DNA from 4 places in the Kinneretia sp. DJ1R-11 genome. Region 1 is predicted to be linked to each of the others. Evidence: predicted binding sites of a transcription regulator. Region 1 holds the regulator's gene; each other region holds the start of a gene.
The links. Region 1 encodes sigma-54, which starts transcription at its own class of promoters, with help from an activator protein. Its sites were predicted from a motif close to TGGCANGNAANCTGCTTT; they were not measured.
Positions count from the first base shown of each region.

Region 2: the regulator sigma-54 is predicted to act here: its motif matches at 1,989-2,006, upstream of LNV23_RS23945 (pilin).
Region 3: the regulator sigma-54 is predicted to act here: its motif matches at 3,960-3,977, upstream of LNV23_RS18385 (PEP-CTERM sorting domain-containing protein).
Region 4: the regulator sigma-54 is predicted to act here: its motif matches at 3,805-3,822, upstream of LNV23_RS19675 (PEP-CTERM sorting domain-containing protein).

Region 1 covers NZ_JAJIRR010000001.1:651,996-659,456, reverse strand. Annotated here, with positions in the region: gene LNV23_RS02730 (THUMP domain-containing class I SAM-dependent RNA methyltransferase) at 1-700, opposite strand, end outside; gene LNV23_RS02725 (SGNH/GDSL hydrolase family protein) at 738-1,754, opposite strand; gene LNV23_RS02720 (RNA polymerase factor sigma-54) at 1,942-3,471, opposite strand; gene lptB (LPS export ABC transporter ATP-binding protein) at 3,511-4,302, opposite strand; gene lptA (lipopolysaccharide transport periplasmic protein LptA) at 4,299-4,928, opposite strand; gene LNV23_RS02705 (thiol:disulfide interchange protein DsbA/DsbL) at 5,054-5,722, opposite strand; gene LNV23_RS02700 (thiol:disulfide interchange protein DsbA/DsbL) at 5,764-6,456, opposite strand; gene LNV23_RS02695 (SPOR domain-containing protein) at 6,504-7,232, opposite strand; gene argS (arginine--tRNA ligase) at 7,229-7,461, opposite strand, start outside.
Region 2 covers NZ_JAJIRR010000001.1:858,222-865,682, forward strand. Annotated here, with positions in the region: gene LNV23_RS03570 (PglL family O-oligosaccharyltransferase) at 1-1,159, opposite strand, end outside; gene LNV23_RS23945 (pilin) at 1,510-1,938, opposite strand; gene LNV23_RS03580 (MBL fold metallo-hydrolase) at 2,253-3,044, opposite strand; gene LNV23_RS03585 (DEAD/DEAH box helicase) at 3,446-7,461, shown strand, end outside.
Region 3 covers NZ_JAJIRR010000012.1:75,869-83,329, forward strand. Annotated here, with positions in the region: gene LNV23_RS18365 (3-deoxy-7-phosphoheptulonate synthase) at 1-7, shown strand, start outside; gene LNV23_RS18370 (hypothetical protein) at 72-383, shown strand; gene LNV23_RS18375 (trimeric intracellular cation channel family protein) at 394-1,056, opposite strand; gene htpG (molecular chaperone HtpG) at 1,226-3,109, shown strand; gene LNV23_RS18385 (PEP-CTERM sorting domain-containing protein) at 3,180-3,842, opposite strand; gene LNV23_RS18390 (serine/threonine protein kinase) at 4,095-5,168, opposite strand; gene LNV23_RS18395 (DUF2726 domain-containing protein) at 5,250-6,092, opposite strand; gene LNV23_RS18400 (GNAT family N-acetyltransferase) at 6,304-7,038, opposite strand; gene rplM (50S ribosomal protein L13) at 7,349-7,461, shown strand, end outside.
Region 4 covers NZ_JAJIRR010000014.1:21,787-29,247, forward strand. Annotated here, with positions in the region: gene LNV23_RS19655 (tetratricopeptide repeat protein) at 67-1,101, shown strand; gene LNV23_RS19660 (hypothetical protein) at 1,119-1,529, shown strand; gene LNV23_RS19665 (sensor histidine kinase) at 1,614-2,708, shown strand; gene LNV23_RS19670 (LytR/AlgR family response regulator transcription factor) at 2,705-3,478, shown strand; gene LNV23_RS19675 (PEP-CTERM sorting domain-containing protein) at 3,881-4,411, shown strand; gene LNV23_RS19680 (DUF3667 domain-containing protein) at 5,071-5,742, shown strand; gene LNV23_RS19685 (GlxA family transcriptional regulator) at 5,833-6,837, opposite strand; gene LNV23_RS19690 (cysteine hydrolase family protein) at 6,867-7,442, opposite strand.

The DNA of each region.
Region 1 (7,461 bases):
GCTGCATGCCGGCGGCCATGCCGCAGGCGATCTGCGCGGCCTCGACGGCGATGGTGCCCGAGCCGCAGCAGGGGTCGTGCAGGGCGCCGCCGGTCTCGGGCGTGCCCTTCCAGCCTGCGGCGGCCAGCATGGCGGCGGCCAGGGTTTCCTTCAGCGGGGCGTCACCTTTGTCCTCGCGCCAGCCGCGCTTGAAGAGCGGTTCGCCCGAGGTGTCGATGTAGAGCGTGGCGTCGGTTTCGCTGAGGTGCAGCATCACCGGCAGGTCGGGGAAGCGGGTGTCGACGCTGGGCCGCTCGCCGGTGGCGTCGCGCAGTACATCGCAGATCGCGTCCTTCACGCGCAAGGTGGCGAAGTTGAGGCTGCGCAGGGGCGAGCGCTGGGCCACGGTGTCGACGCGAATCGTCTCGGCCGGCGTGATCCAGTCGCACCAATCGATGCGGCGAGCCAGGGCGTAGATGTCGTCTTCGTGGCGGTAGCCGCCTGAGATCAGCTCGATCAGCACGCGCTGGGCCAGCCGGCACTCGAGGTTGAGCTTCATCACGCCTTCAAGATCGCTCTTCAGCGCGATGCCGCCGCGCAGCACCTCGATATGCGTCTTGGGCAGGATGGCCCGCACCTCTTCGTCGAGCAGGCGCTCCACGCCCGAGGGGCAGGAGACGAAGAGGTGGTGCAGGTCTTTGGGGGATTCTTTGGCGGCCATCCTCCGATTGTCCCAGGAATGGCCGCCTCGGCCGGACTCAGGCGCGGCGACGGCGGCTCAAGCCCAGCACGGCCACCAGGCCCAGGCCCAGGCCCATCAGCAGCCAGGTTTCCGGCTCCGGAACGGCGGCCAGCATGCCTTGGCCGAGCACGCTGTGGGTGACTGCGGTTGGATGGACGCGGTCCCAGAACATATAACCGTCAGGGTTGCTGCAGGTGCTGCCATTGGGCTGGCCGACATAGCCGGTGAAGCAAGCCTCGGTGACATTGCTGAGACCGTACTGGGCGGCGTTGTCGATCAGGTTTTGCTGCGCGCCCAGGGTGTCGAAATAGCGGATGTCGATGCCAGGCAGGGCGCGCAGCTGTGTCAGCGCGCCGTTCAAACCCTGGTTGAAGCCGAGCGAGAGCAGGTGCAGCTGACCGGCGGCACCGGAGCTGAGGCCGCCCGGGGTCTGGCCCAGGTCGGGCAGGCCTGGCATCAGGAAGTGGCGTGCGCCCAGGCCGTACAGCGTCTGAACGGCGTTGCTGAGGTTCTGGATGGCCGTCTGTGCGGTCGCCTGAGAATAGCCCTGGTACTGGAAGTCATTGGCGCCACCCCAGAGGAAGTACAGGGCCTGGCTGTCGGCCGCGCCACCACCCAAGCCGGCCTGGAAGGCCCCGACCTGGGACAGCATGCCGGTGTTCTGCAGGGCGGCCGGTGCGCCGGCGGCCACGGCGGCGCCGTTGAGCAAGCCGGTTTGGGCGCCGCCCCAGGCGTAGTCCTGCAGGGTCACGCCCAGGCCTTGGGCCAGATGCTCGATGGCGACCGGCCCGTTGGAGAAGCGGCCCTGGTAGTAGTTGCCGGGCTGCGGCACGGTGCCGCCTGTGGCTTGATAGAAATTACCCTTGTCCGAGAGGCTGTCGCCGAAGGCGACGATGCGGCTGTAAGCGGGGGGGCTGATCGAGCTGACGGCCTGCGCTTGCGCGGCAACGCTCAGGGCCAGACCGGCCGTCATCATCAGGGCGGAGGAGGAGATGCTGTGCCAGCGGCGTTGGGAGGCAGAAGTAGCGTTCACGACAGTCCTTTCAAGTAACGGGCCAAGTCGGCGGCATGATGGCATACCGCGGCCTGGGAATCACTCGAAATTCGCGTGCGTGTGCACGTTTGGGGCTGGGGGCCGGTGAACAGGTGAATGGGTGAATCGTGAATCGTGAATCGTGAATCGTGGGGTGCTGCTCACCCCTTCACTTGTTCACTCCCCCTCAAACCACGCGCCGCATTGTCGTCGTCCCAATATGCATGCCTTCGCGGTACTTGGCGACGGTGCGGCGGGCGACCTGGATGCCTTGTTCTTCCAACATATTGGCCAGGGCGCTGTCGGACAGGGGCTTGGCCGGGTTCTCGGCGGCGATGAATTGCTTGATCAGCTCGCGCACGGCGGTGCTGGAGGCCTCGCCGCCGGCTTCGGTGGAAAGACCCGAGCCGAAGAAGTACTTGAGCTCGTAGGTGCCGAAAGGCGTGGCCATGTACTTGGCCGTGGTCACGCGCGAGATGGTTGATTCGTGCAGGCCGAGCTCGTCGGCGATCTCGCGCAGCACCAGCGGCTTCATGGCGACGGCGCCGTGGCTGAAGAAGCCCTTCTGGCGCTCGACGATGGCGGTGGAGACGCGCAGGATGGTGTCGAAGCGTTGCTGGATGTTCTTGATGAACCAGCGCGCCTCCTGCAGCGCGCCGCCCAGGGCACTGTTGCTGATGCCGCCGCGCGTCTGGCGCAGGGCATTGGCATAGAGCTCGTTGATGCGCAGCTTGGGCGCGACCTCGGGGTTAATGATGACGCGCAGCTCGCGCCCGACCTTGCGCACGATCACATCGGGAATCACCGCCGGCGCCTGGCCGCGGGCAAAGCGCCGGCCCGGCTTGGGCTCGAGCGCCACGATCAGGGCCTGGGCTTCGCGCAGCAAGGGCTCGTCGGCGCCGGTCAGCAGCATCAGGCGGCGGCTGTCGCGCTTGGCCAGCAACTCCAGATGCTTTTTGCAGATCATGATGGCGATCACCTGCGGCGCGCTGCGTGGCAGCTGGCGCAGTTGCAGCTCCAGGCACTCGGGCAGATCGCGTGCGCCGACGCCGGCAGGGTCCATATGGTGCAGCCACTTCAGGGCGATGCGCAGGTGGTCGAGCAGGTCCTCGCGTTCGGCCGCGCTGTCCTCGCCCGCGTCGGGGATCAAGGCCTCGGCAATCGACTCCAGGCTGTCTTCCAGCAGGCCGTCCTCGTTTAGGGAATCGATCAGCAGGCGCAGGGCCAGCTGGTCGGACTCGCTCAAGCTCATGCCCGCCATCTGCTGCTGCAAATGTTCTTGCAGGGAGATCTCGGCCGACTCCTGCTCGCTGCGCTCGCCGTCTTCGTCGTTGCTGCCCGAGCCGCTGCCGCTGTTGCTGGGCAGCTCGCGGATGCCGTCGAAATCGTCACCTTCGGTGCCGTTCTCCCAGTCCTCTCGCTCGCTGTTGCCGAAGTCCTCGGCCTTGAGCTCGGGCGTGGCCTCGGCCTCGGCGCCGCCGCCCAGTTCGCGCTCGGCGCCGCTGTCTTCGGCGGCACTGGCCTGGCGCAGCTCGGGCAGTTCGGGCGCGGCGACGGAGAAGTCGTCCTCGGTTTCGAGCAGCGGGTTCTGCGCCAGCATCTGCTCGACTTCCTGGTTCAACTCCAGGGTCGAGAGCTGCAGCAGACGGATGGACTGCTGCAGCTGCGGCGTCAGCGCCAGATGCTGACTCAGGCGAACCTGGAGCGATTGCTTCATGGCCGCAGGCCCGGCGCTGTCAGGAGGCTCGCCATCACATCACATGCGGAAATGTTCGCCGAGATAGACCTTGCGCACATCGGCGTTGGCGACGATCTCGTCCGGCGTGCCCTCGGCCAGTACCGAACCCTCGCTGATGATGTAGGCGCGGTCGCAGATGCCCAGGGTCTCGCGCACATTGTGGTCGGTGATCAGCACGCCGATCTGGCGCGCCTTCAGGAAACCGATGATGCGCTGGATCTCCAGCACCGCGATCGGGTCCACGCCGGCAAAGGGTTCGTCCAACAGGATGAAGCGCGGCTGGGTGGCCAGGGCGCGGGCAATCTCGACGCGGCGGCGTTCACCGCCCGAGAGCGCCGGTGCCGGGCTGTCGCGCAGCTTCTCGATGCTCAGGTCGTGCAGAAGGGCTTCCAGCAGTTCCTTGATGCGCGGCTCTTTCAGCGCGCGGCCCTGCTCGTCGCGCTGCAGTTCCAGCACGGCACGGATGTTTTGTTCCACCGTCAGCTTGCGGAAGATCGAGGCTTCCTGCGGCAGATAGCTCAGCCCCAGGCGGGCGCGCTGGTGGATGGGCAGGTGCTCGACCGACTGGCCGTCGATGCGGATCTCGCCGGCATCGGCGCGCACCAGGCCAACGATCATGTAGAAGCTGGTGGTCTTGCCGGCGCCGTTGGGGCCGAGCAGGCCGACCACCTCGCCGCTGTTGACGCCCAGGTGCACGTTCTTGACCACGCGCCGCACGCCATAGCTTTTGGCCAGGCCCTCCGCCTCGAGGCGGCTGCGCACGCCGGATTCCAGCGCCGACACCGGCGCGTTGTGGGGGCCGGCACTCATGGCGTCTTGCGCGGGCTGAGGCTGGTGCTCGGCTTGAGCTGGATGCCCGAGGCCGGCGTGGCGGCGGGTTCCGAGGCGGCGCCTCGCGGCATCATCACCACACGCACACGGCCGCTCGGGTGGGGCGAACTCTGGCCGCCTTCCAAGGTGAACACCTCGCTGCGGTTGTCGAACAGGATGACCGCGCCGGTCACCTCGTCGGCCACGGTCGTGCCTTGCAGGCGCCGCACCACGGCGTTGCCGATGAAGCGCACGGTGTCGCTGCGGGTGTCGTATTCGAGCTGGTCGGCCAGGCCTTCGATGGCCTCGCCCGGGATGTCGCGCGCCTGGCGGAAGCTGACCTGTTTGCCGGTCTGGCCATTGGCATAAACCTGGTGGTAGCCGTCGCCGGTCTCTCGCACATCGAGCTTCTCGGCGCGCAGCACCAAGCTGCCCTTGCTCAGCACCACATCACCGTTGAACTCGGTGCGCTGCTTGGCGATCTCGACGCTGCCGCCGTTCTTGGAGGAAATATTGAGCGGCTTGCCGCGGTCGGCCTTCTCGGCCTGGGCTGCGCCGGCGGCCAGGCCCAGGACCAAGGCCGCCAGCAGGCCGGGCAGGAGGAGGGAGCGCGGGTACAGCTTCATGGGCAGGGAGGGTCGGGCAGGCGGAGGCATGGACGCCGACGGATGGCGGCACAAAACTTGCAGGCCATTCTAGTACGTGCCCCGCCGCGGCGGGCTCGTAGAGTCGCTTCGCTTGAGGGCAGGCTTCAGGACTTAGCGCTGCGCAGCTGTTGGATCAGCTGGTTGGTCAAGGCCAGGGCCGCTTGGCCACCGGACACCGCATTCTTGCCGGGGCCGCCGGCCAGGCTGGGGCTGGTCATATAGCGGCCGCCGATGCCGATTGCAGGAACGGTTTCAACCCCGTAAGACTTGGCCAGACTGGCAGCCTGATCGATGCGCCTCTGGGTGTTGAACTTGTCATTGAAAGCGGAAGTGAACTTGGCTTCATCCAGGCCCAGGCTGGCCGCGAATTTGATGATGGCCTTCTCATCGCTGAGGTCCAGGTGTTGGACATGGATGGCTTTGAACACCGCCTCGTGCAGATCGGCCAGCCGGCCCAGGGTTTCGAGCGTCGCCATCAATCGCTGGTGCAGCTTGTGCATGGCGCCCACGCCGACATGGATCCGACGGAAGCTGACATCGGCCGGCAATTGCTTGACCCAGGCCGACACCAGCGGGTCGAAGGCAAAGCAATGCGGGCAGGTGTAGAGAAAGAACTCATACACCTCGATCTTGCCCGGCGTGGCTGCCAAGGGCTGTGCCAGGCGCAGGTACTGCTTGCCTTCGACCGGCGCAGCGCCTTGAGCCTGGCTCAGGGCCGGCAGGCCTGTAGCGGCCAGGCAGACGGAGAAATCACGGCGGGAGATCGGTTTCATCGCTTCGCAGGGGGCAGGTGTTGAGATCGGGCGCCCGTGCCTCAGGCCTTGGCGGCGCGGGCCAGCTGGATCAGGTGATCGGCCACGGCCAGTGCTCGGCGGCCGTTGGACACCTCGGCTTCGCCGCGGACGCCGGCAATCGAGGGCGAGGTCAGGTAGCGGCCCCCAATGCCCAGCGCCGGCACGCCGTCGATGCGGTAGGCCTCGGACAGCTTGGCGCCCTGGCCGGCCTTGGTGACCACGCCGAAGGCGTTGAAGGCGTCTTTGAACTTGGCACCGTCCACGCCCAGGCGCACCACCAACTCGGTGAGGCTCTTCTCGTCGTTGAGCTCGAGGCGCTCAACATGGAAGGCACTGAAGATCTTGTCCTGCAGCTCGGCGGCCTTGCCCAAGGCTTCCAGGGCGTAGAACAGGCGTTGGTGCAGCTTGATCATGGCGTTGAAGCCGACATGGACGCGGCGGAAGGCGACGTCGGCCGGCAGTTGCTTGATCCAGGGTGCCAGCACCGGCTCGAAGGCGTAGCAATGCGGGCAGCCGTACCAGAAGAACTCCACCACTTCGATCTTGCCCGGCACGGCCACGGGCAGGGCTTGGGCCAAGGTCTGGAACTTGCCGGCAAAGGGGTCGGTTTGTGCCAAGGCCAGCTGCGGGGCCAGGCTCAGGCCGCCCAAAGCCAGAGGAGTCGACAACAGGGCAGAAAACTCGCGACGTTTCATCATCTTCTTCTCGTTCATCTCGGTGGACAAAAAGGGGCCGCAGCCCCGAGTATTGGGGCGAAAACTCAGCGTTTGACGCCGACCAGATTGGCTTCGATGCCGGCCGCTTCGATTTTGCGCTGCAGGCCTTCGGCTTCATCGCGGCTGTCGATGGGGCCGATGCGCACACGGAAGACGGTGCGGCCCGATTGTTCTTTCTCCATGACCTTGGCGCTGAAGCCCAGCAAGGCCAGACGCGCGCGCTGCTGCTCAGCGTCCTCGTTCTTCACATAGGCGCCCGCCTGCACGAAGTAGAGGTTGGGGTCGGCGGCAGCCGCGGCGGCGCTGGCGGCGGCAGCCTTGGCTTCGGCCTTCTTGTCGGCCGCTTTGTCAGCGGCTTTCTCAGGTGCTTTCTCTGCGGTCTTGGCAGGGGCAGCCGAGGCGCTGGCCGCCGGAGGGGCCACCGCCGGTGCCGTGGCGACCGGGGCGGTAGCAGCTGCGGGCGCGGTGACCTGCGCAGGTGAGGCAGGAGCCGGCGCGCCGCTGACCACACCGCTGGCCTTCACGCCGGCCTTGCCGGCCAGAGGGGCGTTGGGGTCCCAGTTCTTGTTGCGCTGGGCTTCGGCCGCGTCCTGCTCGGCCGTGCGCTGCGGCACCTTGTCAATGAAGGGGATGGGTACCTTGGCGATGTAGAGCGCCACGCCCAGCGCCACGGCCAGACCCAGCAGCAAGCCGACGATCAAGCCGAGGACAAAGCCACCACGTTGTTGCTTGCTTTTGTTTTTGTTGCTGCTGCCAGATTGAGCCGTGCTCATGCCTTCTCCGTCGCTTCAGGAATTGCTTCGCGGGACATCACCTCGGGTGCGCTGACGCCCAGAACGGCCAGGGCATTGCGCAACACCTGGCGCGTGGCGGCCAGCAAGGCCACCCGCGCCGCACTCAGCTCGGGCGCCTGGTCCAACACGCGCTCAGCCGCATAGTAGCTGTGATAGCTGGCCGCCAAGTCGCGCAGGTAGAAGGCCACGTCATGCGGGGCCAGGCCGG
Region 2 (7,461 bases), 210 kb from region 1:
TGACGATGGCGACCACCCGCGTGAAATCCGCCAGTGCCGAAAAGCTGATTGCCACAATCAAGAGACCGAGCAATTGCACGGCATGGGTGGCTCGATCCGGACCCTTGGCCATGCTGGTGATCGAACTGCTCCGAACACCATGCCAAGCCAGACCTATTGCAAACGTGGCCGGGAACAGAAAGTAGGCATACCAAAGCTGGAACTCCACCATGGCCTGCGCCAGGATCAGAAGAACCAGCACCAAGGCGCTTCGCTCCAGAAGGCTGCTAGACGGCTGCCCCGAATGGCAGGACTTGAACATCTGCCAGACCCCACGTCCTAGCAGGCAAAGAATCAAACCGCCCAGGGGCCAGCCAAGTTCCACGAGCAGTTGGGCGATCAAGTTGTGGGTGTGATCGAAGGCAGGCAGCGCCCGGTCGGGCAAACTCATCATGGTCCAGGCGAAATTGAACTCCCCCCAACCCACGCCAGTCCAGGGATATTGCTTGAGCAGCTCCCATGCGTTGGCCAGTATCAACAAGCGTTTGGGTGAACCCGCACCCTCAGCCAGCCGCGATTCGGCTCCGAAGGCAGGACCGCCAGCCTGGGACCAGATCGTGAGCAAGGCCCAGCCCAGCAGTAGATACATGGGCAAAAGCATGAGCTGACGGCGAGCCCCCGGGCTCAGTTGGCGGTCGACACAAGCCCAAATCGCCATCGCCAGCAGGCAGGCCTGACCCGAGCGCGAGGCTGTCAGAACAAGGCTGAAACTCAGCACAAACAGCAAGATCGGCAAAGTCCAGCGTGCAGTGAAAAGGCGCCAAGCCCCGCGCTCGCTGAGGTGCACAGCCGCCAAGGAAGCCCAGACCAGCAGACTGGCCAGATGGTTGGGCTGGCGCATATTCCCAACCGCTCGGCCTGCAATGCTGGAGTGTGCAATCCATCCATCATTGGCCCAATCGGGCAGAAAAACCTGGACAAAGGCTACCAAGGCACACATGAAACCCGTCAGTAACAAGGCCCAGCACAGCGCATCAAACCAGGCCTCTCTTTCGTCCCTGCCCATGTTCTGTCCCAGCAGCAAAAGCAGCAGGGCACCAGCCAGAAAGACCTCATAAGACAGCACCAAGGACAATGGCAACCCTGCCCACCACAAGGACAGCCAGGGTGCCAGCAGCAAGAGCAGCAAAGCCCAGGCAGCCGCTCCGCCTTGCCATTGAAGCTGCACGCCTTTCATCGTCAACAAAACCAGACCCCAGGCGGCCAGCGTCAGCAGTTGGTTCAGAGTCGCAGAGCTGGAAACCGGGTTGTATGCCAGCAAGGGCGCAGCCCCGCAAGCCAGGCACAAGGCCAGCCAAGCTGGCGGGGAAAGCGCACTTGTTTTCGACATAGGCGATCAGATGAACTCGGGAGCTCCCGTCCGGGGGCAAACAAAGGACGAGCAGATTGAACATGAAAAAAGCGCCCAAACAAGTGGGCGCTTTTCTTGAATCCGGCGAGCCGATGAATCGACCCACCCGAACTCAGGGCTTACTGCTTGGGCATGTACTTGGTGGCCAAGGTGCCAGTGATCGTAAACTTCATGCCTGCCGAGCTGCAATCACCGGTGTAGACGATGGTCGCACCATCGGCGACATCAGCGAACGCTTTCAAGGCGATCGTGACCGAACCTGCAGTGGCCGAGGCGCCAGCAGCAGTCACCGATTTGGTGTACTTACCCGTGATCGAGGTAGCTGCGGGCAAACCCAGTTTGTCGTTGTCCGCACCGTTCAAGGTGCCGTCGCTGCAAGCCACGCCAAGTGCATTGATTGCTGGCGAGGCAAGATTCATGGGCTCGGATATCTTCGACTTGGTCGTGTAATCTTGGTAAGCCGGCAGCGCCACGGCTGCCAAGATGCCGATGATGGCCACGACGATCATCAGTTCAATCAGTGTGAAACCTTGTTGGACGCGCTTCATGGTGGGTACTCCTGCGAAAAAGTGAACGGGGGGTAGGGACACACCCCCTGAATGCAGGGGTCGTGCCAGGGCTGGCCGAGCCATATCGCGTGAGAAAGCGCACGAATGGCGGCACCTGTCGGGTTTCAACTGACAATTTTTGTCAGCCCCGCCCTCAATCCGGCTGACACAAAGCGCCATGTGACAGTTCTTGTCAGTTCGTCCCAAGGTCGCTCCAGGTCCAGGGCGCCAAATGCAAAACGGCAGCCGGGGGCGGCTGCCGTCGTTTCATCCGGGGCTGGCAGCCTTGATGCTGCCCTTCCCATGCTCTGAGCTCAAGCCAGCGACGCGGCACCCAGCTCCATCACCATCCCAGCCGCCAAGGCGCTGATCCGGTGGCCGCTCGCCAAGGCGGCGACCTCAGCCATCACGGCCCGGCCCTCACCTGGCTTGATATGGGTGATCTGCACCTGCACCGAGCCACTCAGCTGGGCCAGTTCGGCGCCCAGGCGGGCGGGACTCAGATGCCGGCTCAGGTCGGCCAGCTCCTGTTCTTCGTTGCTGAAGGCGGTCTCGATCACCAAGTGGCTGACCTGCAACTGAGCCAGGCGGGCCCAGAGCGCCGGGTTGGGGCCGGTGTCGCCAGTGAAGACCCAGTGACCCTCGGCGCCGGCCACGGCGAAGCCGCAGGCCGGCACGGTGTGGGCGGCGCTGAGCACCTCGATGCGCCGCCCGCCCAAGTCCAGCACTTCGCCCACTTCGAAGGCGTGCAGGCTCAGCACCGGCCGAGCCGCACTGGGCAAGCGAGTGAAATCAGGCCAGATCACTCCATTGAAAATGTGCCGGCGCAGTGCTTCCAGCGTGGCTGGCAGGCCATGGACTTGAATCGGTGGCCGGCCCGCCTCGGCGCGCATGCGCAGCACCGAATCGGCCAACAGCGGAATTGACAGCACATGATCAAGATGGGAATGACTGACCAAGATGTGGTCGATGCGCGCCAGGTCCTCCAGCGCCAGATCGGCCACGCCCGTGCCGGCGTCGATCAGCACATCGTCGTCGAGCAGGAAGGCGGTGGTCTTGTAACCGGACGCAATGGCGCCGGAACAGCCGAGGACGCGAATTTTCATGAGGGGCATCAAAAGGGGCGGATGGCTGTCGCAGCGCCGCTCAGAACCGACGCCATGTGACAAGGCCCTCCAATGTACTGAGCCCCAGCGCCGAAACAAGGGAGCATTACCGGCTTTGTCGGCACAAAGGCGCAGACAGGGGCCGCGCATCAGACCGGCGTGATTTGCAGCACATCGGCCTCGCCGCCAGCGCGCTTGGGAAGCTCTGCATGAATCGGGGCGAGACCATGCAGTGCGGATCGGGATGGGTTGCAAGGTGCAGTTTGAAGCCAATAGCCGTAGCTATTGGCGAGAAGTGCAAGGCCGCAGACCGCCCGAGGCCGCGCTAGCAGGGGCCGGGCTGATTCATGCAGAGCTTCCCTTGGCATACTCCCGCCTCCAAGAGAGAGAAGTGTGCGCCCATGGCCAAGAAACCTGCTCCACCCGAAAGCCCGCCCATCACTTCCCTGACCGGCAAGGCGGCCCTCAGCCGTGAACAGCTGCAGGACATCGTGGCGCAGGCCAGGGCCAGACAGACCGGTGCATCGGAGCCAGCCCCGCGCGGGGCAGCGGCCGAAGGCGGAGAGCCGGACATCAGCCGGGCCGACGAGCAGGCCGTGCTGGACGCCCTGCTGCTCAGCGGCGGCGGGCGCGGCGCGGCCGGCTTGCTGCAATGGCTGCAGGCGGTGGACGCCAGCCGCCAGCCTTCCGGCCGGCCCTTCGGCGCCAGCCACGTCAACGAAGCTCTGCAGTCGCTGCGCCGTCAGGGCCTGGTGGAGCTGGTGCCCGGCCTGGGCCATGCCGCCGACCTGAGCACCCACCGGGAACGCCTGGAAACCCTGCTGCTGGACAAGGAAGCCCGCAAGAGCTACTGGAAACGCCTGGCCTGGGTCTACGGCGGCGGCTATGGCGAGGTGACACGCAAGATCAACTGGATCAGCTTTCGCAACGAGGCCGAGAAGCTGCAGATGCTGCGCCTTTTCATCCATTCAGGCCTCACCCAGTCCGATTTCCACGCCCATATGGACGCGGAACTGGCCGAGCTGCGCGACCCCGTGCTCATGCTCAGCGCCATCACCGAGCCCTGGTCGCCCGCCTTGCTGGAGGCCATGGCACCGGATCTGCGCAGCGAGCTGCTGAGCCTGTGCATCGACCTGCTCCATGTCGGCGACAGCCGCGCCCAGCGCATCAAGCAATGGCTGCAGCAAGGCTTCGCGACAGCGCCGGCACAAATCACGCCGGCCTTGCGCGCTCGTCTGGCCGAAGCGCGACTGCTGGCGCTTGATTTCAGCGGCATGCGCCAGCTGCTAAGCGGCCTCGCCGGCCCCAGCCTGCCGCAGTACGAAGCGGCGGCGCTGGCTGCGCAAGGCCAGTGGCAGGCCGCCATCGCCCAGTTCGACACGGCCATCAAGGACATCCGCAAAATCTCCGGCGCACGCCGTGCGCCGCTGAGCGCGGACCTGACCCGCATCTATGTGCTTTGCCACCTGGCTCAGGACGACGCGCTGGCCTGGGCCGCCGCACGCAAGTTCTGCATCGGCGAGTCAGGCTCGCGCAAGCCCTCGCCGCAAGAGCTCTGGGGCCGCTGGGCCCATGTCATCGGCAGCCGCCTGGGCGAAGACAGCCTGGACCCCGAGGCCCTGGCCCATCTGCCCGGCCTGGAGTCGCGCGAGCACAGCCTGGGCCATGCGGCCGACCGCCTGCTGCTGGCCGCCTGGCTGAACAAGCCCGCACCCGGCTGGACCGGCGCCGCGGTGCAAGGCCTGCTGGACCGCCTGCAGGCCAGCGGCCAAGCCTGGCTGGCCGCCGCCGTCGCCCAGGCCGCCGAACGACTGGAGCTGGGCCAATTCAAGGTAGAGCTGGGCGGCATGAGCGCGCCGGCCAGTTTTCTGAGTGCACCGCGCGAGCCCTGGCGCGATGCCCTGGCCGCCATCGCCACCTTGGGCGATGAGAAGAAGAGCAGTGCCAGCAGTGAGGGGCCCGAGCTGGCCTGGGCCATGAGCCTGGACAAGGAAGGCCGGGTGCAGGATGTCGAGCCCTTCGAGCGCAGCCTCAGCGCACGCGGCCTGATCAAGCTGAAAGAGGTCAGCCTGGGCAAGCTGAAGAAGAACGGCGCCGCCCATGCGCGCGACAACGCGGTGCTGCGCCATATCGAACGCAGCCTTTACGGCGGGGCCAACAGCTGGCAGCTCGATGTCGCGCAAGCCGCCATCGCCCTGATCGGCCACCCGGCCCTGATGTTTGCCGATGCGCCGGGCCAGTGGGTCGAGCTGGTCGAGGCCCAGCCCGAGCTTGAAGTACGCAAGCGCAAGCATGCACAGACCGGCGCCGAGCAGTTCGAGTTCCACATCCACCCGCCCCTGATCGCCAGCGAGCCGCCACGCCTGTTCGGCTGGCTGGGCAACAGCCACGACACCGAGAGCGCCAAGCGAGACGCCTTGCGCGTGCTGCGCGACGGCCCGCAGAACGCCCGCCTGATCCGCATCAGCAATGCCCAGCGCCGCGTCGCGGAGCTGGTGTCCCAGGGTTGGGCGGTTCCAGTCACAGCGAATGCCGAGTTAGGCGCCGCACTGCAGGTGCTGAGCGCTCATTTCCAGCTGCACAGCGATGCCGCCGCAGGCCAGCTGGTGGCCGGCGACAGCCGCCTGCACGCCCGCCTGCTGCCCTTGGGCGAGGGCCTGCAGCTGCAGCTGGTGGCCCAACCCTTTGGCAACTTCGGGCCGGCCGTCACGCCGGGCCAGGGCCGGGCGCGTTTGATGTGCATGCATGAAGGCGTGAGCCTGGCCACCGAGCGCGATCTGCTGGCCGAGCGCACGGCCCGGGCCGCCGTGCTGGAGGCCCTGCCTTTCCTGGACCCCGAACTGGCGCCTGAGTCACCCTGGCAGCTGATCGACGCCGAGGAGGCGCTGCGCGCGGTCGAGGTGCTGCCGGGTCTGCCCGGCATCGCCGCACTCGACTGGCCCAAGGGCAAGCCGCTGCGCGTGACTCCGCTGGCCAGCACGTCCATGACGGTGGGAGTCAGCAGCGGTCGCGACTGGCTGGGCCTGAGCGGCGAGGCGCAGCTGGATGAATCACGTGTACTCGGCCTGCAGGAGCTGATGAAGCTGGCGCGCGAGTCGCGCAGCCGCTTTGTGCGCCTGGGCGAGGGCGAGTACCTGGCCCTGAGCGAACAGCTGCGCCAGCAGCTGCGCGACCTCGATGCCCTGGCCCAGGCCAAGAAAGACCAGCTGCAGCTGCCGCAGGCGGCTGCCTCCTGGCTGGAAGAAACGCTCGATGGCATGAGCGTCGCCGGCGATTCACCCTGGCAGGCACGCATGGACGCCCTCGGCCACGCCGCACGCAGCGAACCGGCCCTGCCCAAGGGCTTGCGCGCCGAGCTGCGCGGCTACCAGCTGCAGGGCTTCCAGTGGATGAGCCGCCTGGCCGCGGCCGGCCTGGGCGCCTGCCTGGCCGATGACATGGGCCTGGGCAAGACGGTGCAGACCCTGGCCCTGCTGCTGCAGCGCGCCGAGCTGGGCCCGGCCCTGGTGCTGGCGCCGACTTCCGTCTGCGGCAACTGGCTGGCCGAGACGGCGCAGTTCGCGCCGGGGCTGCGCTGCAGCATCTACGGTGAAGACGCCGACCGCGCCGGCCTGATCGCCGCCGCCGGCCCCGGTGACGTGGTGGTGATCAGTTATGCCCTGGCCCAGATCGACGCCGAAAGCCTGGCGGAAAAAGCCTGGGCCACCCTGGTGATGGACGAGGCGCAGGCGCTCAAGAACGCGGCCACCAAGCGGGCGAAATCGGTGGCCGAGTTCCAGGCCGGCTTCCGCCTGGCGCTTTCGGGCACACCGGTGGAGAACCGCCTGGCCGACCTCTGGTCCATCATGAACCTGATCAACCCCGGCCTGCTGGGCAGCGCCAGCCAGTTCAACGAGCGCTTTGCCGGGCCGATCGAGAAGCAGCAGGACAACGCCGCCCGCCAGCGCCTGCGCCGCCTGGTCTCGCCCTTCCTCTTGCGGCGGACCAAGCAGCAGGTCTTGCAAGACCTGCCGCCGCGCACCGAGATCGTCCATCTGGTGCAGCCCAGCAGCGAGGAGAAAGCATTCCTGGAGGCGCTGCGCCGCAATGCCCAGGACGCCGTGTCCAGCGCCGCCAAGGCCGGCCAGCCGGCACCGATGCAGGTGCTGGCCGAGCTGATGCGCTTGCGCCGCGCCGCCTGCGACCCGCGCCTGGTTGCGCCTGAGCTGGGTCTGGTGGGCGCCAAGTTGGGCGAGTTCGAACGCATCGTGCGCGAGCTGGTCGAGGGCTCGCACAAAGCTCTGGTGTTCAGCCAGTTCACCGACTACCTTGCCCTGCTGGCCGAGCGTCTGCAGGCCATGGGCGTGCCCTTCCAGTACTTGGACGGCAGCACGCCGGCGGCCGAGCGGACCAAGCGCGTGGCCGCCTTCCAGCGCGG
Region 3 (7,461 bases), on a different contig from region 1:
GACTTGAGGGCTGTGACCTTGGAGCGTGTTCTGAGCCAGAATCAGACCGTCCCAGCCCCGAAAGGCCCGCGATGCGCAGTGAAGTGAAGGTCGTGTTCAGCCCGCTCCAGCAGTTCGATCTGGTGGTGGATGCCGAGGAAGTCTTGAGCTTCGAGGCCGCCCGCAAGTGGCTGGACGAGCAGTACGTCAAGAACGAGTGCGAGCCCATGCGTGGCTCGGGCAAGGTCTTGCTGGCCGACAAAATCCTGGGTGTGGCCGCCGCCGTGGGGCCAGCCGCTTTCGGCGATCCGGCCTGGGCGTTGGACTACGCGCGTGCCACCAGCGGCGCCCTGAGCAAGGCCTTGCTCAGGGTCGATGTGGCCAAGCGGACCTTGTCTTACTGAGCCAGGCCTTTCAGGCCTGAAGCTGAGGTGCGGGCAGCTGCCAACCGAGCTGCAGCGAAGCCAGGCGCAGCGCCGCCACCACCAGCATGCCGCTGAAGAAGGCCAGTTGGCGCGGCAGGCCCAGTGCCCGCAGCAGAAGGTAGGCGGCAATGCCGCCGATGGCGGCGCTGGCGTAGATGTCCCGGCGCAGCAGCAGGGGCACCTGACCGGTCAGCAGATCGCGCAGCACGCCGCCGCCGCTTGCGGTGATGGTGCCCAGCAGCACGACGACCAGGCGTGGCTTGCCGGCCTCTTCGGCAATCTCGGCGCCGCACAGGGCGAACAGGGCCAGGCCCAGGGTGTCGGCTATCACGAGAGCCACATGGCCGCTGGCCAGGGCCTGGCTCCAGTGGCTGGCGGCCAAGGCGGTCAGCAGGGCCGTCATGCCGATCACCTTGATGTAGCGCGTGTCCGTCATCCAGAAGATCGGGTGGCGGCCCAGCAGCAGGTCGCGCAGCGTGCCGCCGCCGATGGCGGTGATGGCGGCCAGCACCAGCACACCGAACAGGTCCAGGCCGGCTTGCATGGCGGCCAGGGCGCCGCTGAGTGCGAACACGGCCACGCCGGCCAGGTCCATCCAGTAGAGGATGGCTCGAGCTTTCGGGGTCAAGTTTTCAGGGTCGGCTGCGCTCATGGGGGGATTCTCTCAGCCTGCTTGGCAGTGGCCGGCCAAAGTCGTGCCGTCCAAATCTTGGCTGCCAGCTCTTGAAGCGTCCGCAGCTGGCCCCACATCCGGCTCACCCGCGCGCGGTGAGTGATCGCCCGCGCCCTTGATTCTTGTTATTCAGGACACGCGCAACGCCATGACACAAAAGCAAACCCATGCCTTCCAGGCCGAGGTCAAGCAGATCCTGCACCTCGTCACCCATTCGCTGTACTCCAACAAGGAAATCTTCCTGCGCGAGCTGGTGTCCAACGCTTCGGACGCCTGCGACAAGCTGCGTTTCGAAGCGCTGGACAAGGCCGAGTTGTTCGAGGACACGCCGAACCTGGAAGTTCGGGTCTCCTTCGACGAAGCTGCACGCACGATCACCATCAGCGACAACGGCATCGGCATGAGCGAGGAAGAGGCGATCGCCCACCTCGGCACCATTGCCAAGAGCGGCACGCGCGAGTTCATGGCCAAGCTCGAAGGCGAGCAGAAGAAAGATGCCAACCTGATCGGCCAGTTTGGCGTCGGCTTCTATTCGGGCTTCATCGTTGCCGACCGCATCACCGTGGAAACCCGTCGCGCTGGGTTGTCGGCGGAAGCGGGCGTTCGCTGGACTTCGGAAGGTACCGGCGACTACGAAGTCGAGACCATCACCAAGCCTGGCCGCGGCACCGATGTCGTCCTGCATCTGCGCGAGGGCGAGGATGAGTTCCTCAAGACTTGGCGCCTAAAGTCGGTCATCAGCAAGTACTCCGACCACATTTCCCTGCCCATCCTGATGAAGAAGGAAGAGTGGGACGCCGAGGCCGCCAAACAGGTGCTCAAGGACGAATGGGAGTCGGTCAACAAGGCCTCGGCCCTGTGGTCGCGCTCCAAGAGCGAAGTCACGCAGGAGCAGTACGAGGAGTTCTACAAGCAGATCAGCTACGACACCGAAGCGCCGCTGGCCCATACCCACAACCGCGTGGAAGGCCGCAGCGAGTACACCCAGCTGCTCTACATCCCCAAGAAGGCGCCGTTTGATCTGTGGAACCGCGACAAGCGCGGTGGCGTCAAGCTCTACGTCAAGCGCGTCTTCATCATGGACGATGCCGAGGCGCTGATGCCGGTCTACCTGCGCTTCGTCAAGGGCGTGATCGACTCGGCCGACCTGCCGCTCAACGTCAGCCGTGAGCTGCTGCAGGAAAGCCGCGATGTGAAGGCCATTCGCGAGGGCTCGACCAAGCGCGTGCTGGGCATGCTGGAATCGCTGGCCGACAGCGAGGACGCGGCCGATCGCGCCAAGTACGCCGACTTCTGGAAGGACTTCGGCCAGGTGCTCAAGGAAGGCGTCGGCGAAGACCATCAAAACCAGGAACGTCTGGCCAAGCTGCTGCGCTTCGCTTCGACCCAGGCCGACGAGGGCGTGTCCCTGGTCGACTACCTGAAGCGCGCCAAGGAAGACCAGGATGCGATTTACTACATCACCGCCGACAGCTTGAGCGCCGCCAAGAACAGCCCGCAGCTGGAGATCTTCCGCAAGAAGGGCATCGAGGTGTTATTGCTGACCGACCGCGTGGACGAGTGGATGCTCTCCCACCTGTTCGAGTTCGAAGGCAAGCCGCTGCAATCGGTGGCCAAGGGCGCCATCGACCTGGGCAAGCTGCAGGACGAGGACGAGAAGAAGAAGGCCGAGGAAGCGGCTGCAGATCTCAAGCCCTTGCTGGACCGTCTGAAAGAAGCGCTGAAGGAGCGCGCCAAGGACGTGCGCGTTTCCACCCGTCTGGTCGACTCGCCCGCCTGTATCGTGGTGGAAGAGGGCGATATGAGCGGCCACCTAGCTCGCTTGCTCAAGCAAGCCGGCCAGGCTGCGCCGAGCTCGCTGCCGACGCTGGAGATCAATGCCGAGCATGCCCTGATCAAGAAATTGGACGGTGCCGCTCAGTTCGACGATTTGGCCCAGGTGATCTTCGACCAGGCGGTTCTGGCCGAAGGCGGTCATCTGGAAGACCCGGCGGCTTATGTGCGTCGCGTCAACGCCATGCTGCTGGGCTGATTGTTCAACGGCTCGCAGCAAGAAAAAAGCCCGCCAATTGGCGGGCTTTTTCATGGCGATGGAGTCGTGCTCAAGCCGAGCGGCGACGGCCAGCGCAAACGCCCAGCAAGGCCAGGGCCACCAGCGACAGCGTCGCGGGCTCCGGCACTTGGTTTGACACCGGAGCGGCGCCAGTCATGGAAATCGAGTCGACAGCAAAGTCGTTGCCATAGCCCCAGTCGAGCCAGCCGCCGCCTTGGTAGTAGCCCGACAGCTGGTACTCGTTCTTCAGTGTGATCTGAGCCGTTGTGGCAGCGCCAGAATTCCAGCTCAAGCTGATCAGGTTCCAGCCGCCTGTGGCAGCCTTGACGATGCCACCGACATTGCTGCCGTTGATCTGCGCCTGGATGGGCACGTTGTAGGGTGCATAGCCTGCGTAGTCGTCCTGCACGTAGAACTGGAGCGTGTAATCGCTGTTGGCGGCAATGTCGAAGACGGAGCTGATGAAGAAGCGATGGTCGGGTTCCGGGCCAGTGCGGGTGCTCAGGTTGAAGTAGGCGCCACTCTGCCCGCCGGAGCCGACAACGCAATTGCCTTGGCCTTGGCAATTCGACCAATACGCATCGCCGCGGGTCCAGCCGTTGAAGCCGTTGTCAAAGCCTTCGCTATAGACAACGCCGGCTTGTGCGGCAGAGGTGAAGAGGCCACCAACGAAGGCCAGGGTCAGGGCGCTGAAGAGTTTTTTGGTTTGCATAAATTGCTCATTCAAAGAAGTGTTGACCAGAACCCAACAGCACAGCGCCATGTTCGGCGCAGCGGCTGGCCGCTGGCTCGACACGGCCTCCGTTCCATGGGGAGAAGGCAACATTCCGTTACAAGTTCCGTGCCAACTTGATACAGCTCAATGAATCAAGGAGTTAGGGCCGCGACCTTGTCGGGCTGCAGAAATCTGTAAAGCTGACCGACAAATTCGTGATCCCAGGTGGTCCATGTGCGGCGCAGTTCCCTAGCGAAAACCCTCGTCGAACTGCACATCGCCCTCGTCGCGGAAGTCATCCACCGGCCGTTCGTCCTTGGGCGTCATCGCCTCCAGTTGCTCGCCGAGCTTGGCGACCTGGTCGTGCCAGTAGTTGGACGTGCCGAACCAGGGGAAGGCCAGTGGGAAGGCCGGGTCGTTCCAGCGTTTGGCCAGCCAAGCGCTGTGGTGGATCATGCGCAAGGTGCGCAAGGGTTCGATCAGGCGCAGCTCGCGGCGGTCGAATTCGGCCACCGTCTCATAACCTTCCAGCACCCAGGACAGCTGCTGGCGCGCCGCCACCTCATCGCCGGACAAGAGCATCCACAGGTCCTGCACGGCCGGGCCGGTGACGGCATCGTCGAGGTCCACGAAATGGGGGCCGTGGTCGGGTGTCCAGAGGATGTTGCCGGGGTGGCAGTCGCCGTGCAGGCGCAGCAGTTCCAAGTCAGGGATGTTGTCGAAGGTGGTCTGGATGCGGCTCAGGCAGGCTTGCACCATGGCATCCCAAGCGGGAAAGACTTCGATGGGCACGCAGTCCAGCGCTACGAGCAGATCACGTGCCATGCGGCCTGGTTCAGCGCCGGCCCAGCGCAGGCGATGCTCGAATGGGCGCTGGCGGCCCACCGTGTGCAGCCGGGCCAGCAGACGGCCGATCCAGCGCAGCACCTCTGGGTCTTCCAGCTCAGGTGCGCGCCCGCCCTGGCGCGGCGTGACGGCAAAGCGCTGGTCGCCGAAATGGGCCAAGGTGGGCGGCTCGCCCGCCAGTTGCAGCTGCGCCTTGACGTCCTGCAGTGCCCAGGGCGCGGCCACCGGCACCTCGGCCTCGGCCAGTTCGCGAGCGAACTGGTGTTCCTCCAGAATTTGCGCGTCGCTCCAGCGGCCCGGCCGGTAGAACTTGGCCACGGCAATGCGGCCGTCCTCCAGATGCAGTTGCAGCACCCGGTTCTCGTAGGAGTTCAGCTGCAGCATGCGGCCATCGCCGTACAAGCCGGCGGCATCCAGCGCGTCCAGCATGAATTCGGGGGTCAGGGAGCCGAAGCTGCGATCCAGATCTGGGTTCATGGGCGGGAGAAAGAAAAACGGCGCCGGACCTTGTTCGGTCCAGCGCCGCAGTATCGCTTGGGCGGGTGAGAGGGGCCGGCTTCAGCGTGGCAGGCGGCCGCCGTAGCGCGGCGAGTCGACCACGTGGCCGACGATGTCGTTGGGGGCTTCGTCCGGATACTGCGCGTCGGCGTTCAGGGGCTCGCCGAAAGGGACGGAATTCTGGAATGCGCTTCCGCCGCTGCGGTGCCCTTGCGCGGGGCTGTGGCGCGGTGGGGTGTCCACCATGCCGTTGTTGTCGAAGCGGCTGTCCGGGGCAAAGAAGGAGTCGTGGAAGACGGCCGAGTCCTGCCACAAGCCTTTGCGGCTGGGGCGACGCGCCGTGCCGCCCTGCAAGCCGGGGCGCGAGGGCGAGACACTGCCCGGCATGGGTGCTGCTTGTGGGCCACGCGAATTGCTGTTGCTGAAGGGCACCAGCAACTGCAACTCTGCCGCGCTGGGCAGATTGTCGATGGCGCAGCGCAGATAGCGCACGCGGCAGGCGCCCAGCACCGATTGCTTGATCTGCAGGCCTCGGCCGGAGATGCCGCGTTCGCTGTCCAGATCCACGGCAGCGAGCACGCGGCCGTTGGGGCTGCAAATCGCAAAGGTGACGTTGATGGCGCCCAGTAGGTCGAACCAGTAGCGTACTTCCTGGGCCTCGGTCGGCTGGCAAAAACGCACCAGCGGCAACTTGGACAGGATCACGTGGTGGGGCAGGGCTTCCTTGAGCAGGCGATAGACGCGCCGCTCATCGCTGCTGAACACCGGGCGAGCAGTCAGCGACCATTCGGTCGGCAAGGGCTTGGTCGGAGGGGCGGAGCGCCTCAGCACCCACAAGAGCGCTACGGCCAGCAGGCCGAAGCCCGAGGCGATCGCGATGATCCACGGAATGGTGCTTTGCATGGCCCTCGACAGCCCATTTGGGTTTGAATTTGCGCCTGTGTTCAGGTGCTTATTACCCGAATGTAGCGCAAGACCATGACATGTAACTGGGTGTATCCCCTGGTTCCGGGGGTACCTGAATCCGGGGTGGTCGAGACTGAAAGCACGCCGAGTTTTTAGCTTTCTTTTGCTTCCTGCGACGGGCTAGATATGAAGGGCGCTGCGGCCGAGTTCAGAGCTTGGCGCTCTTGCCTGCCTCGCCGAGCTTGGACTTGACCTCGGCCACGCCGTCAATGATGTCGCCGATGACGCGGACATGGCGCTTGAACTGGAAGTCGAGTTCGGCCAGATGGCGCTCGATCGCTTCATCCACATGCGAAGACACGGTGTCGGGAGGCAGGCGCAGCCAAGCTTCCGATTCGGAGCCGTCGCGTTCGACTGTGGCGCCGGCATTGCGGGCGATCTTGAGCATGGCCGCGTTTTCGCTCAAAGCGTGAATGAACAAGGTGTCGATGCCGCGGTTGCGTGCATGCAGGGCCGCACATTCGAAGAGGCGAGCACCAAAGCCGCGACCGCGCACTTGCCCCAGCACCGAAACACCGAATTCGGCCATCGCGGCCTTGCCTGCGCGCTGCGGCCGCGGCGCGTAGGCGAGGTGGGCCATGGCGACCAATTCAAGGCGTCGGTTGAAGATGCCCAGCACTTCGTCACGTTCGAAATCCAGGGACATGGCGTAGCGGCTGATCTGCTCGTCGGCAGCCGGGTAGCCGAAACGCAAATAGCGGTCGCGCTCTGCCAGGGTCAGCAGGTGCTGGGCAATGCGGTGGCGGTGGCGGCGCGCCAACGAGCGAATCGGCACCCAGTTGGACATGCGTCGGAAGGCCGCCACCGGGTTCCAGGCCGACGCTTCTTCGGCGGCCGGTGCGGTCTTCAGATCCTTGGCGCTGCTTTCAACATCGGGCTTCATGGTGGGACCCTGGGGCCGTACGTAATAACCCGGATGGTAACCCGTCATCTGATACGGCGTTGCGCCTTGAGCGGCCGATCTTCCTTTCCAAATCAGATGAGTTCCTGCTACACTCGCGGGCTTCCCCTGATTTGGCTGTGGGGAAGAAACCCATGCGCCTTGTGTGAGAGGTCGCGAGATGGGGCGGCGAGCGGTGCAAACCGATGCGCAGGCCTTGTCCCGATAAGCGGCACCGAATGCGGCGGGTGTGGGTATGAATCAGCCATCCGACCGCCGGGCAGAGATTCTGCCGGGCATTCGAAAGAAACTCATGAAGACCTTCAGCGCCAAGCCGGCAGAAGTGACGCACGAGTGGTTTGTGATTGACGCCACCGACAAGGTGCTCGGACGTGTTGCCAGCGAAGTGGCACTCCGTTTGCGCGG
Region 4 (7,461 bases), on a different contig from region 1:
ATTCAGCAGCGCAGGCAAGGTCCAAGGCCTGCTGCGTTCAGCCACTCACACCCTCTTTAGTCGACCATGAACACTCAGTTTCTTACAGTGCGCCACAGCTCTTCGATTCACAAAGCCATGCTGGCGCTGGCGCTGGCCGCCTCTATAGGCAGCGCCCAAGCCGCCGTCTTCAAGGATGCGCAGCTGGAGTCGCTGCAAGATGCCGGCAAGTTTGTCGAACTGGAACCAGTGGCGCAGGCCCGTCTGAAGACCAATCCCGCCGATGCCGAGGCCAGCGCGGCTTTGTCCTTGGCCTTGAGCTTCAGCGACGCCGGCGACGGCAAGCGCCTCGAGGCCGGCGCCAAGCAGGCCAAGCTGTGCGTTGAGCAGCACCCGAACATGGCGGTGTGCCACCTGGCCTCGGCGCAGAACCTCGGCTTGCAGATGCTCAGCATGGGCATGGCCAAGGCCATGCGCAATGTGGGTAGCTTGAAAGAGTCCTGGATCCGCACGCTGGAGTTGGACCCCAGCAGCTTCACGGCCCGGGTTCAATTGGCCAAGCTCTATCTGACCGTGCCGGGCATGATGGGCGGCAGCGTGTCCAAGGCCAAGGAGTTGGAGGCCACCGTGCGCAGCAGCCAGCCCGAAACGGCGCGCATCATCCGCGTCCATATGGCCGCCGAAGACAAGAAATGGGCCGAGATGGAGAGCGAGTTGCTGGGCGTCAAGCCGAGCAAGGATGGCGCCATGCTGGACGAGGTGCGCGAGGCCACCATGCAGTTGGCGCGGGTCTATTTGAAGGACAACAAGGATTTGGCCAAGGCCAAGAGTCTGTATGAAGGCCTGCTCCGCGATCAGCCGAGCAAAGCCAGTGGCAGCTATGGCCTGAGCCGGGTCTACGCCGCGCAGGCTCAAACCGACGAGGCGATTCGCTACCTGGAGCGGGCCAAAACCCTGAGTGGCGCCGATGAGTACCCGATCGATCACCGCCTCGGTGATGCCTATCTGGCCAAGGGCGACAAGGCGCAGGCCAAGGCAGCTTATGAGCGTTTCATTGCCAACAAGCGGGCCAACCCGGCCAATGTCGAAGACGCTCGCAAGAGCCTGGCCAAGCTCGGCTGAAGCTGAAGGAAATACAAATGAGCGATCAAGACGTCCCCCTCTGGCGCCTGAATCTGTTGCGCGCCTTCTACTTGCTGATCACGGTCGGTCTGGCCAGCAGCTGGGGGCCGAGCCTCTTGCAGCACAGCGATCTGTGGGCGCAGCGCAGGGGTGAGTTGGGCGCGATGCTGATCGGCCTGGCCATCCTCTGTGTCTGGGGCTTGCGCTACCCCTTGCAGATGTTGCCGCTGCTGATTTTCGAACTGCTCTGGAAGAGCATCTGGCTGCTGCTCATTGCGTACCCGCTGTGGCTGGGTGGGGCGATGACGCCGAATGTGCAGGAATCGGCCTTCGCCTGCCTGATGGGCCTGGTGCTGACGCCGCTGGTGCTGCCCTGGCGCTATATCGCGCATCACTACTTTCGCAAGCCGGCGCAGCGCTGGCGCTGATCGCTGGCACTGATCACTGGCACTGACGGCCGCGCGCCATTGCCGCTCAAGTCTTTCAGCCATTCACTCGAGTATTCTGCCGTGATGTCACCCACCACCCCCTTCGAAGCAGCGCCGCTGTCGCCGGCCTTCCATTGGCGGGCGCTGTTCGGCTGGCGGCGCGTGCGCACCGTCATCATCATCTGCACCCTACTGGTTCTTCTGCTCAACCTCACATACGCGAGCTTCAGCTTTCGTTTGCCGATGCGGGTGTTCGGCACCGGCTTGGTTGTGCTGCTGGCTTTCGGTCTGACTGAGCAATGGCCACGCCGGTTGCCGGAGTGGCTGGCGCGCTGGGCGCTGCAGGTGGTGGCAGTCGGCTTGGTGGTGCCGGTCACGGTGTTTCTCTTTTACAAACTCGGCACCGACGCGGGCGCACCGGATTTCTGGAAGGAGGAGAAGCGCCTCTTTGGCTTCATGCTGATGAGCCTCTCTGGCATGCTGGTGGCACCTTGGACCGCGCTGACCGCCCTCTTGCGCCAACGGGAGGCAAAAGTGGAAGAACAAGCCAACGACTTCGAGTTGGAGCGCAGCGAGCTTGCCCGCCAGGCCCTCGACGCTCGCATGCGACTGCTCACCGCTCAAGCGCAACCGCATTTTTTGTTCAATACCCTGGCCAATGTTCAGGCCCTGGTGGAAGCCGGTTCGCCGCGCGCCCCGCAGTTGCTGCAAAGCCTAACGGACTATTTACGGGCCGCCGTGCCACGCCTTGACGGCTCGGCCAACACCCTGGGCCAGGAACTGGAGCTGGTGCGGGCCTATCTGGAGCTGATGCAGATGCGCATGCCGGACCGGCTGGCCTTTGCGCTGCACATCGGCCCGGGTGTGCATCTGCTGCGCTGCCCGCCAATGACCTTGTTGACCCTGGTGGAGAACGCCGTGCAGCATGGCATCGACCCCAGCGAGGAGGGCGGCCGCATCGACGTGCATGCCGAGCTGCTGCAAAGCGGCCGTTGTCGCCTGCGCGTGGTCGATACCGGCATGGGCTTGCAAGCCACCGGCGGCGGCTTGGGCACCGGCCTGGCGGCGCTGCGCGAACGCCTGCTCTGGGCCTATGGAGGTAGCGCCAGCCTGGAACTGCGAGAGGTGGCGCCGCATGGGGTGGAAGTGACCATCGAATTCAGCGAGCCCAAGCCATGATTCCGACCGCCCTGATCGCCGACGACGAACCGCTCCTGCGTGAAATCCTGGAGGCGCGCCTGGCCGCGGTCTGGCCGGAGCTGCAAATCGTCGCGCAGGCCCGCAATGGCCGGCAGGCGATCGAATTGTTCGAGCAGCATCAACCCACGATCTGCTTTCTGGATGTGCACATGCCGGGCTTGAGTGGTGTGGAAGTGGCCCGCCAGATCGGCAAACGCGCGCACCTGGTCTTCGTCACCGCTTTTGACCAATATGCCTTGGAAGCCTTTCAGCATGGCGTGCTCGACTATCTGGTCAAGCCGGTCACCGCAGCTCGCCTGAGCGAAACGGTGGAGCGCCTGAAGGCGCGCCTGCAGCAGGCCCAGCCGGCCGTGCATTCGGAGACCTTGCTGGCGCAGCTGGCCGAGCGTCTCAAACTCGACCACAAGCCCGAGACGCTGCGCTGGGTGCGCGCCAGTGTCGGCCCCTCGCTGCGCATGATCCCGGTCGACGACATCGACTACCTGAAGAGCGACAGCAAATACACCTTGGTCGCCTACCGCGACGAAGGGCAGGTGGCCGAGGCTTTGATCCGCATGCCGCTCAAGGACTTGCTCCCACAGCTCGACCCGCAGCAATTCGCCCAGGTGCACCGCTCGGTGGTGGTCAATCTGCGCTCGATCCGCCGCGTCACCCGCGGTGACAACGAGACGGCCGACATCGAGCTGAAGGGGCGCAGCGAACGCCTACCGGTGAGCCGCAGCTATCTTGCGCTGTTCAAGGAAATGTAGGGCGAGTCAGCCAGGCCAGCCGGACGCCGGCGCTGCTGCCATTCCTGTTTCAAGCTTCAGTCACCGGCGGCTCCGTGCCCATTGCGGGCATTCGCTTGTCATCGGCGCTATCGCCCATTTGGCAGCTTTCTGTCATTGCCCCCCGATGCCCTGCCGCCGGCATTCATGCCAAAGCACCAGACCTTATGTGCCGGGGCGTACCGACTGGCAAAACAGGAATGGCAACACAAAAATCGCCGGATTTCTTTACACAAGGCAACCCAAGGGGAAACCAGACTGCAAACTAAGTTGTTGACTCTAAATATATTTTAGTAAGTTCATGTAGCTGGCATGAGTTTTGCTTTTTGGCGACGGGATCACCCCATCTCTACCTCAACCAGTTTTCAGGGAGCATCTGCAATCATGTTCAAGAGTTTCATCGCCCGATCCGCTGGCCTGCTGGCCGCCCTGTGCCTGGCCACCGGCAGCCAAGCCGCCCCGGTCACCAAGAACTTCAATTTCCTGTCGGCCCAATTCACCTTGAAGGCCGAACTGCAGTATGACGACGCCAAATCGACCCCGTTCGGCGACACGAGCGCCTACACACTGACGATCCACGAGTTCACCACCACCCTGAGCAACTTCACCTTGCCCACGTTGAAGGTCGCGGTGACGCCTTGGTACGACTACTTTGTTTTCAGTGGCGGCGCTACCCAAGGGCTGGACGCCAACACGGATGATGTTTTTTTCAATGCTGATGGGTGGCAGAAAAGGGGGTACTACACCTTCAGCCAGCCCAATGTTACTTGGACGAGCATGTCGTCCCTGAGTTTCAACAATGACCCGTATGTGCCGCCCACACCGACGCCCGGAACCGTGCCCGAACCGAGCAGCCTGGCCCTGGTGGCCCTGGCCGGCCTGGGCCTGGTGGGTGCACGCCGCCGCCGGGCTTGAAGCTCGCTTGAATGGGCGGGCCGCGCCCGCCCTCGACGCCGCTGCCGGTTTTCCGCCAGCGGCATTTTTGTTTATTGTTGCTGCGGAAGCGTGCCGGCTGCGCCGGCACTATGCACCTGGTGAAGGTGCCACTGGAGTTCAAGCCACCGCTTACCGCACCATGAGGCCGGACGCAAAAGTCAGGCAGTTTTCCGGGGCGGAGCCTTGTGGATGTGCATGCTGCCGTGCCCTCAAGTGGCCTGATCTCCGCCCAAACGAAGGGCTGCTTCGGGTGCTGAGATAACTCACATTCTCGGCGGATATTTTGCCCGGTTTGACTGGCAGCCTGCTAATACCAGCGAACTCGCCCTCAAGTGCATTCAATAGCCGCGCAGAACAGCTCCTCTTGAGCCGCGGCGACATGCAGTTCTTGCTTGACAACCCAGCTCATCCTCGAGGCTTAAGTTCTGGCGTTCAGCAGAATGTGGATGCTATGGTTCGGCCTGCCGAGAATGCTCCGGCAGCCGACCCGGACTTGACTCATGCCTGACGACGCCTCAAACGGCTCAACATCGACCGAGAGTCTTCCGCCTTGCCGCTCCTGCGCAACGCCGCTCCAAGGGCCGTTCTGCCATGCATGCGGCATCAAGGCGCCGCGTCTGCCTTTCAGCTTGCCTTGTATGTGGCAAGACTTTACCGAGCGAGTGCTGCATGTTGAGAAGAGTTTCAAGCGCACGTTTGGGGCCATGTGTTGGCAGCCGGGCCTGGTGTTCAAGGCTTTCTTGCAAGGCCAGCGCCTCCGCTACACGCATCCCTTGCCTTTTTTGGTGGCGATCGCCACGCTCAGCGTCTTGCTGAGCCATCTTTACAGCGATGTGTACCTCGAAGCCTATCGGGCCGCCTTGTTGCAGCAGGTCCGGGCCAGCCTGTCTCCGGCTCGCGCCGCCCTTTTCGCGCAGCTCAATTTGTGGCTCAGCTTGTCCATGCCTTATTGGATGCTGGTCTTCACACTGCCTTCGGCCGGCTTGATGCGCCTGTTTTTCCCGCGGCGTGGGTTCACCGTCGCCGAGGCTTGGGCCGTGGGCCTGTACGGATCTGCCATGGCCTTGTTCATCGATTTTCTGGTCAATGGGCTGGGCCAGTGGGCTCAGATTCCCACGGCAGAGCTGCGCTTCATTTCCGACTTCTTGTTGTTGCTCATTTCCGTCGCGTATTACCTGGTCTGGCTTGGCTTCAGGCCCTGGACGCTGCTGCGTGTGGTGGCGGCCTGCCTGATGGGTTTTGTGCTGATGGATCAAGTGCAGAAGATGAGCATTTATCAAATCGCTGCTTGGCTGCCCGGCGTCCATTGAGCGGGCGGGCAAATCGGTTCCGATCAGCTCGAAACCGGACCCGCAGCGATCTGCAGCTGTTCAAGGAAATGTAGGGCGAGCCCAGCTGGTTCAGTGCTGCGGCCTGGCACTCGCCGCCGCACGCGCCAGCCGTGTGCGGCGCAGCTGCTGGTCTGAGCTGAAGCCGGCCGCCAGGGCCGCATCGCTGGGGCTGGCGCCGCGGGCCAGGGCTTGCTCGGCGCGCTCGAGCCGTATGGTTTGCAGATAGCTCAGTGGGCTGATGCCGGCGTGTTCGGCGAACAAACGGCTCAGGTGGCGCGGTGTCACGTGGGCGCGCGCCGCCATGGCGTCCAGGCTCCAGTCCTGCGCGGGCTCGGCGCAGATGGCGTCTTGCACTCGGTGCAGGGCCGCATGCAGATGGTGGCGGTGTGCCAGCAGGGGCGAGAGTTCGGGGTCTTTGCTGCTGCGGCGCAGGTAGACCACCATGGTCTGGGCCACGCTGGCGGCCAGGGCTTCACCGCAGTGTTGGGCGATCAGGTGCAGGCTGAGGTCGATGCCGGCGGTGATGCCGGCGCTGCTGGCGATTTGCTCCTCGGGGCCGTCGAGCACGAAGACGCGGTTGTCCACCACCTGGGCCTCAGGTGCCAGCTGGCGCAGCTCGTCGAGCATTTCATGGTGGCTGGTGCAGCGCACGCCGCGCCCCAGCAGGCCGGCGCGCGCCGCCAGCAAGGTGCCCGAGCAGATGCAGACCAGGCGCCCGCCCTCGCGCAGCAAGACCTGACCCTGCCGGGCCAGCCAACGCTCGCCGTCCAGCTCCAGGGCCAGTTGTTCGCTGCTCGGCGCGGGCTCGTCGGGCGCCTTGCTGCGGCAGCCGGAGAGGATCAGCCAGCTGCCCGGCGCGAGCGCTTCAGGCGGCGGCTCTAGGCCGCTGAGCTGCAGGCCGACCGAGCTGGCGCACTCGGCCTCCATGCCGATGAAGCGCAGCCGAAAGGCCTCGGGCTGCTGGCGCCGGCGCAGGGCCTGGTTGGCCAGTCGAAAGGCCTCGGCCGGCCCGGCCAGATCGAGCAGCAAGGTGCCGGGCTGCACCCACATCAGGACATCAAGTGCTGTGGACATGGTGCGAGCTTAGCGCCTGGATCTGGGTCTCAGGCCGAGACGGCAGCAGCAGCTGCACGCGCCAGGGCCTGGTCCACCGTGCAGATCTCGGCGAATCGGTCCTGCAGCACGGTCTCGGTGCGCAGCTTGATCTCGGCCGGGCTCAGCGTGGCGCCGCTGGCGTGTTGCATGGCAAAGGTCAGCGTGGCCTCGGTCACGTAGTCGACCTGCCAGCCTTCATCGCTGGCGTGGCGGGTGGTGGTCTCGCAGCATTGCTCGGTGCGGATGCCGCTGACGATCAGGCGCTGGATGCCGTTTTGATGCAGCCAGATGGCCAGGCCCGTGCCTGCCAGCGCGCTGTGGCGGTGCTTGATCACTTCCAGCGCCGGCTGCAGGGCCGGCAGTTCCTCCAGCGGCCGCACTAGGCCCGAGGCCAAGGCGAAGGCGTTGTCGGCCGTCTCGGGGCCGTCGCTGTGGAAGACGCGCACGATGGGCATGGCTTGGGCTTGAGCGCCTTCGATCAGGCGCCGGGTGGCGGCGAGGAAAGCGGGCAGCTCGGCCGTGTTCCAGTAGGGGCGTTGGCGGAAGGATTCTTGGACGTCGATCAGCAGCAGGGCGGTTTTCATGGGCGGTGGCTCCGGGTTG